3 regions of the Pseudarthrobacter sp. MM222 genome follow, and region 2 is predicted to be linked to each of the others. Evidence: predicted binding sites of a transcription regulator. Region 2 holds the regulator's gene; each other region holds the start of a gene.
What was found. Region 2 encodes LexA, which represses DNA repair genes until DNA is damaged. Its sites were predicted from a motif close to TCGAACANNTGTTCGA; they were not measured.
Positions count from the first base shown of each region.

Region 1: uvrA (excinuclease ABC subunit UvrA) is a predicted target of LexA. The motif match lies at 559-574, and genes of this name have one in related genera.
Region 3: OM977_RS10800 (DUF6504 family protein) is a predicted target of LexA. The motif match lies at 1,130-1,145, and genes of this name have one in related genera.

Region 1 is NZ_OX352321.1:2,106,229-2,108,491, forward strand. Features, by position in the region: gene OM977_RS09510 (ABC transporter ATP-binding protein) at 1-122, shown strand, start outside; gene OM977_RS09515 (GntR family transcriptional regulator) at 119-511, shown strand; gene uvrA (excinuclease ABC subunit UvrA) at 742-2,263, shown strand, end outside.
Region 2 is NZ_OX352321.1:1,532,400-1,534,662, forward strand. Features, by position in the region: gene OM977_RS06930 (ATP-dependent DNA helicase) at 1-489, shown strand, start outside; gene lexA (transcriptional repressor LexA) at 597-1,346, opposite strand; gene OM977_RS06940 (LysM peptidoglycan-binding domain-containing protein) at 1,718-2,155, shown strand.
Region 3 is NZ_OX352321.1:2,393,342-2,395,604, forward strand. Features, by position in the region: gene OM977_RS10795 (DNA polymerase III subunit alpha) at 1-741, opposite strand, end outside; gene OM977_RS10800 (DUF6504 family protein) at 738-1,061, opposite strand; gene OM977_RS10805 (hypothetical protein) at 1,227-1,613, shown strand; gene OM977_RS10810 (chorismate mutase) at 1,624-1,950, opposite strand; gene OM977_RS10815 (VOC family protein) at 1,965-2,263, shown strand, end outside.

The DNA.
Region 1 (2,263 bases), 570 kb from region 2:
GGATTGTTGAACACGGCACCCACCACCAGCTGCTGGCGGTGGGCGGGCTGTACACGGATCTGTATGCAGCACAGTTCGCCCCTCGCGAACAGCGCCCGGGCCGCCGGGGGCCGGAACAGTGACCCCGGCCGAGAGCGTTGCCGACCGGTTTCCCGGAGTCTGGAAACCAAACCAGGCCAGCTCGGTCCCGCTGTTCGAACAGCTCCGGCTCAACATCATCGAACGGGCGGACAATGGCACTCTGGCCCCGGGCACCCGGCTGCCGGCGGTCCGCAACCTTGCCGCCGAACTGGGCGTCGCACCGCACACTGTGGCCCGCGCCTACAAGGAACTGGAAGCGGCCGGCATCGTCGCGACCCGGGGCCGCAACGGCACCGTCGTCTGCGCCCGGGACGAGGCCTGGAGTTCGCTGTCCGCCGCCGCCGCGGACTTTGCGGCGGCGGCGAAGGCCCAGGGCGCCAGCTTCGCGGAGGCCGTCCAGTTGCTGGCCGCCGCGTACGACCGGGAATGACGGCGTGCTAACACACCGGGCGGCATTTACCGGGCTGGGACACAGCAGCGAATATATGTTCGAAGAAGTTTTCGATTAGCATTGGTAGCGTGCCTAAAGCCGTAGCTGAAGATCCAGCCGTTGATGACAAGCCCGAACCTATGAGTACCGTCCCGATGGGCTCCGTTCCGGTGAGCGCCGCAAAACCGGGCCGCGCCGTCGATTCCCGTCCCGAGGTAAAGCGTCCGGACATGTCCCGCCTGGTGGTCAAGGGCGCGCGCGAACACAACCTGCGGAACGTGGACCTCGACCTGCCGCGGGACTCCATGATCGTCTTCACCGGCTTGTCCGGTTCGGGCAAGTCCTCCCTCGCCTTCGACACGATCTTCGCCGAGGGACAGCGCCGCTACGTCGAGTCGCTCTCCGCCTACGCCCGACAGTTCCTGGGCCAGGTGGACAAGCCCGACGTCGACTTCATCGAAGGCCTCTCGCCCGCGGTTTCGATTGACCAGAAGTCCACGAGCAAGAACCCACGCTCCACCGTGGGCACCATCACGGAGATCTACGACTACATGCGCCTGTTGTGGGCCCGTGTCGGCCGCCCGCACTGCCCTGTTTGCGGGGAACCGGTGACAAAGCAGACCCCGCAGCAGATCGTGGACCAGCTGCTGGAGCTGCCGGAGGGCACCCGCTTCCAGGTCCTGGCACCGGTGGTCCGCGGGCGCAAGGGCGAATTCGTTGAGCTGTTCAAGGAACTGACGGCCAAGGGCTACTCGCGTGCCCGGGTGGACGAGAAGCTCATCCAGCTCAGTGATCCGCCCAAGCTGGGCAAGCAGTTCAAGCACACCATCGAAGTGGTGGTGGACCGGTTGGTGGTCAAGGAGGGCATCAGCCAGCGCCTCACCGACTCGGTGGAGACCGCCCTCGGGCTGGCCGAGGGCCGCGTCCTCGCCGAATTCGTGGACCTCGAAGCCGATGACGCGGAACGCGTCAGGGCGTTCTCCGAGCACCTCGCGTGCCCCAACGAGCACCCGCTCGCGATCGACGAGATCGAACCGCGTTCCTTCTCGTTCAACAACCCCTTCGGCGCATGCTCCGCCTGCAGCGGCATCGGCACGAAGCTCGAAGTCGATGAGGAACTCATCATCCCGAACGGGGAGCTGTCCCTCTCGGAAGGTGCCATCGCGCCCTGGTCCCTCGGGACGGCAACGACGGAATACTGGAACCGGCTGCTCGGCGGGCTGGCCAAGGAACTCGGCTTCTCGATGAAGACCCCGTGGGACAAGCTCTCCGAGGACACCCGCCAAACCGTGCTGCACGGCAAAGACCACAAGGTGGTGGTGCAGTACCGCAACCGCTTCGGCCGGGAACGCAAGTACAGCACCGGCTTTGAGGGCGTCATCCAGTACGTCCACCGCAAGCACCTCGAAACCGACTCGGACAAGGCCCGGGACCGATACGAGGAATACATGCGGCAGATCCCGTGCCCGGTCTGCAGCGGCGCGCGCCTGAACCCGGCATCCCTCTCGGTGCTGATCAACGGCCATAACATCGCCCAGGTAGCTGCCCTGCCGATGCGCGAGTGCGCCGACTTCCTGAACAACCTGGTCCTCACGGACCGCGAGGCCCAGATCGCGCACCAAGTCCTGAAGGAAATTCAGGCCCGGCTGACTTTCCTCCTCGACGTCGGCCTCGAGTACCTGAACCTGGAACGGCCCTCCGGCACGCTCTCCGGCGGCGAAGCCCAGCGGATCCGGCTCGCCACCCAGATTG
Region 2 (2,263 bases):
GCCGACGCGATGCGGCCCCGGCTGGACATGAGCATCCTGTGCCAGGGGGACTCGACCATGACGGCGCTCGTGCGCCAGTTCGCCGATGAACCGGACACCTGCCTCTTCGGCACCATGTCCCTGTGGCAGGGCGTTGACGTCCCCGGCGACTCCTGCCGGCTCGTGGTCATCGACAGAATCCCGTTCCCGAGGCCGGATGACCCGCTCATGACGGCTCGCTCCCGGGCCGTGGCCCAGGCCGGCGGCAACGGTTTCATGAGTGTCTCGGCCACCCATGCCGCGATCCGCCTGGCCCAGGGAGCGGGCCGGCTGATCCGCACGACCACGGACAAGGGCGTGGTGGCCGTGCTGGACTCACGGCTGTCCACGGAACGCTACGGCGGATTCCTCCGCGCAGCCCTGCCCCCGTTCTGGCCGACCACCGATCCGGCAATCGCCGTCGCGGCATTGGAACGACTCTCACAGACGTCGGCCCAAGCCGCACAGTAGCCGCGGGGCACAGCAGCCGCGGGCGGGCGGCCGGGCCAGGAAACGCCAAGGGCCAGGAAAACGCCAAGGGCCCCGTCGGTGCCGGACGGGGCCCTGGACCGCAGGCTCTAGAGGGAACGCAGGACTGAGACAACCTTGCCCATGATGACGGCGTGATCGCCGAGGATCGGCTCGTATTGCGTGTTCTGCGGCAACAGCCAGGTGTGGCCGTCGCGCTGACGGAATGTCTTCACGGTCGCCTCGTCGTCCAGCAGCGCGGCGACGATATCACCGTTGACGGCGTCGCCCTGCTGGCGCACGACGACCCAGTCGCCGTCGCAGATGGCGGCATCGATCATCGAGTCGCCTGCCACCTTCAACATGAAGAGTTCTCCGTGGCCCACCAGCTGGCGCGGCAGCGGCATGACGTCTTCCACGACCTGATCCGCGAGAATCGGACCGCCCGCAGCGATGCGGCCCACCAGCGGCACCATAGCGGTATCCGTGGCGCTGGCAAGTTCCGAGACGGAGAGCCCGCCCACGGCACGGAGACCGCGGGACTTTTCCACGCCTGATACCTTCGTGCCGCCCTCATCCAGGGTCAGCGGCATGAGAACTTCCATGGCGCGGGGCCGCTTGGGATCGCGGCGCAGGTAGCCGAGCTTCTCCAGCTGGGAAAGCTGGTGGGTCACGCTGGATAGGCTCGCCAAGCCCACAATGTCGCCAATCTCGCGCATTGAAGGCGGGTAGCCGTTGTCCGTCACTGAGCGCTGGATGGTTTCCAGGATCTTCTTCTGCCGGACGGTGAGGCCCTTGGGTGGCTTGGCTGACTGCGGGCTCCGCTGGGAAGCCCTGCCGCCGGTGGCTTGTGCTGCCATATGTGCCATTGCCTTTCATTCCGCCCGGCTGCCGTGGCTGCAGATACCGGGACCCTCCGGCCTGAATGTCAGACCCCGCTGATCAACTACTGATGATCGTCTGCAGAAGTGGTTGTCCTGTTCCTCAAACGTAGGCCAGCCACCCGGCTTTTTCAAACATTTGTTCTAGCGAGTCTCGACAATGTTCGTTAATAGGTGCTAAAACTGGTCTAGTGAAGTTCGAATATGTGTTCGAACAACGCTGGTCCGGATGGAAGCCTCGGGTTGGATCCCAGCAGTGCGTTCGGTTCTATGTTCGAAGGTTAAGCCGGTTGGCGGCAGGTACGTGGAGTACGCCGGGCGGCACAGTATGGTCCAGGAGGGCTCAGTTCATGTCAGCTTCAAGCGCGTTTCACGACACTTTTGGCCAAGCCGCATCCGGCGAGTACGGCCGCTCCGTTTCCGCGGCCCCTGAAGGCCATGCCGCTTCGGCCGGCGGCACCGGCCGCGCCCGGCAGGCGCCGTTGCGGCTAACCCGTCGCGGACGGTTCGTCTTCATCGGCGTGCCCCTGATCCTGTTGGCCGCACTGATCCTGTCCTTCAGCGGCTTCCTGAATGCCCCCGCCAAGGCCTCGGATTCGGCCGCGGAACTGTCCCTGACTCCCACCGTGTCCGTTACGGTGCAGCCCGGGGAATCGTTGTGGGCCATCGCCGGATCCGTCGCACCCGATCGCGACCCCCGCGACGTGGTAGCCGACATCGTCCAGCTCAACAACCTCGACGCGGCCCGCGTGCTGCCCGGCCAAACGCTGTTCGTCCCGGCCAAGTAGCCCGGCCAGGGAGCGCCCCGGCCTAACAACAGCCGGCCGGTTCGCGGGGCCGGAACCCGGCGCCAGGCGTCACAGTTTCAAGCCCCGGCGCGGTCTCACTTAAACTAG
Region 3 (2,263 bases), 860 kb from region 2:
GGAAAGCTCCGGCAGGGATTTCAGCGTCCGGGCCGAATCCAGCACATCGGCGGTGGCGGCCCCGTCTTCGGCGACGTAGCGCACGGCATTGCTTAGCACGGCAGGCACGCCGTGCTCGGCGGCGAGTTTGAGCATCCGCACCGCGTGGGCGGTGCTCAGCGGCTCCCCGGGCGGGCTAAGCTGCGTGACCACCTCGGCGGCGAGCGTCCCGGGCGGCATGGCGTCCAGCCAGCGCTTGAACAGGGTGCGGGGGCGCAGGTAGCGCCTGCCGCCCATTTCCCGTCCGACGTCGGAGTCCGGCCCGATCAGGACGGTCAGGACCGGTTGCAGTGTTTCGGGGTGAAGGGTCCGGGAAGCCAGCTCCGCCCTGGTCACGGCGACAGGCACCGCTCCTCCGGCCTTGCCGGTGGTGCGCGCATGAGCGTCGGAGATCAGCCGGCACAGCGCCCGGTAGCCGGCGCCGTTGTTATGCCCGTGGGCCAGGACCAGGACCCGTCCCCCCACCTGGGTGCGGAGGTCGCCGTCGTCGGCAAAGACAGCAAGGTCGACGCCGACGATCGGATCAAGTCCCGCTGCCATGCAGGCCTTCAGGTGCTTGACCGTCCCGTACAGGCCGTCGCGGTCTGTGCAGGCAAGCGCGGTTGCTCCGTCAGCCGCAGCCGCGGCAGCCAGTTCATCCGGCCAGGAAACCCCGTAATGGGCGCTGAAGGCGGTTGAGACGTGGAGATGGGTGAAGCTCATGCTGATTTCGGTGGAAGCAGGGCGTCGTGGATCCTAAGCAGCCGCCAACGGCCGCTGCCGACTGAGCGGGTCAGGTCAAGGGTGAGGGTTTCCGGATCGGGTGAATCTGTCTGGCGTACCTGGACCCGCCAGATCTCGGAGTCCACCAGCCCTGGGCCGCTCCCCAGCGGTGCCCGCTGTTCTTCGGCCCACCATTGGCGCCGCTCGTACCAGCGGACCGGTTCGGCGCAGACGGTGTAGTGCCGGCCTGCCCAGTCCAGCTCCGCCGGGGCACCGGAGGGTGTGCACACGACGTCGACTGACTCGCTGAACATGCCCAATGCGCCTCCCGGACCAACCCCTGTAAGAACCGCCGGTAGAGCTATTCAGCAAAACCGGAAGCAGTTGTTCGAATATATCTTCGAACAAATACAGTCTACGCCGGGGTGCGGACAAAACCTAGATCGGGGGTGGACGGACGCCTGCACAGGTAGCAGGATTGAGCCATGAGCTCCCATAACGCACTTCTGAAGCACGTCAGCATCGCCGCCAAGGACGCCGCCTTGGTGGCGAAGTTCGATATAGACGGAAATATCCCGGGTCAGGGCGCCTTCGTGGTAGGCCTTCTGGCCGCCGAACCGGACTATTCCCACCAGCGCAGGCTGGGGATTGAGTTCATGAATGGCGAGGCCATTTCTTTTTACTACTTCAACCACGACGGAACCGAAGAAAATTTCGACCTTAAGGGCGTGGAGCACTCAGGCAGCTCCATCACCGGCAACTTCCCGATTGAGACGGTCCTCGGTCTCCCCAAAGGACACCTCATGACAGCCTTCAGCGACTGTGACGGCCGGGAGTACCAGGCCAACGTTCCGGTGGAAGAGGCCCTCTAAGCCTGACCTGCTAGGAGCCGGCCTTGTAGACTTCCAGCTCCAGCGTGATGAAGGCATCGATCATGGCCCGGTACGTCTTTTCCACCAGGTCGACGTCGATGTCCTTGTGTTCCGCCGTCGCCTTGACGTGTTCGATGACCCGCTCCACCCGCCCCGGTGCCCGCACTTCGGCGCTGTCGGCCTTGAGGGTGCCGGCGATCCGGATCAGCCGTTCCCGGCGTCCAATCAGGGCCACAATCTGCTCGTCGACCTCATCGACTGCTACCCGCACTGCGGCGAGCTGTTCCCGGTCGGCCTGGGCGGTCTTGTCGTCTGCGTGATTTGTGGACATGTGCATGACAGTATCGAAATATGCAGCCACGAGTCGACTTAATTTCACTCGGCGTCCGCAGTGTTGACGCCTCCCGCCGCTTCTATGTTGATGGCCTAAAATGGCCCGTCCACCGGGAGGTTCCGGGCGAAGTCCTCTTCATCCAGGCCAATCACGGCCTGCTCCTTTCGCTTTGGGATGCGGGCCAGATGCGGTCCGAGGCGGCCACCGATCCCCCGGCCGGCATTCCATGCATCACGCTGAGCCACAACCTTGGCAGTGCCGCGGAAGTCGACGTCGTGATGGCGGACGCAGAGACGGCCGGTGCCACCATTGTCGC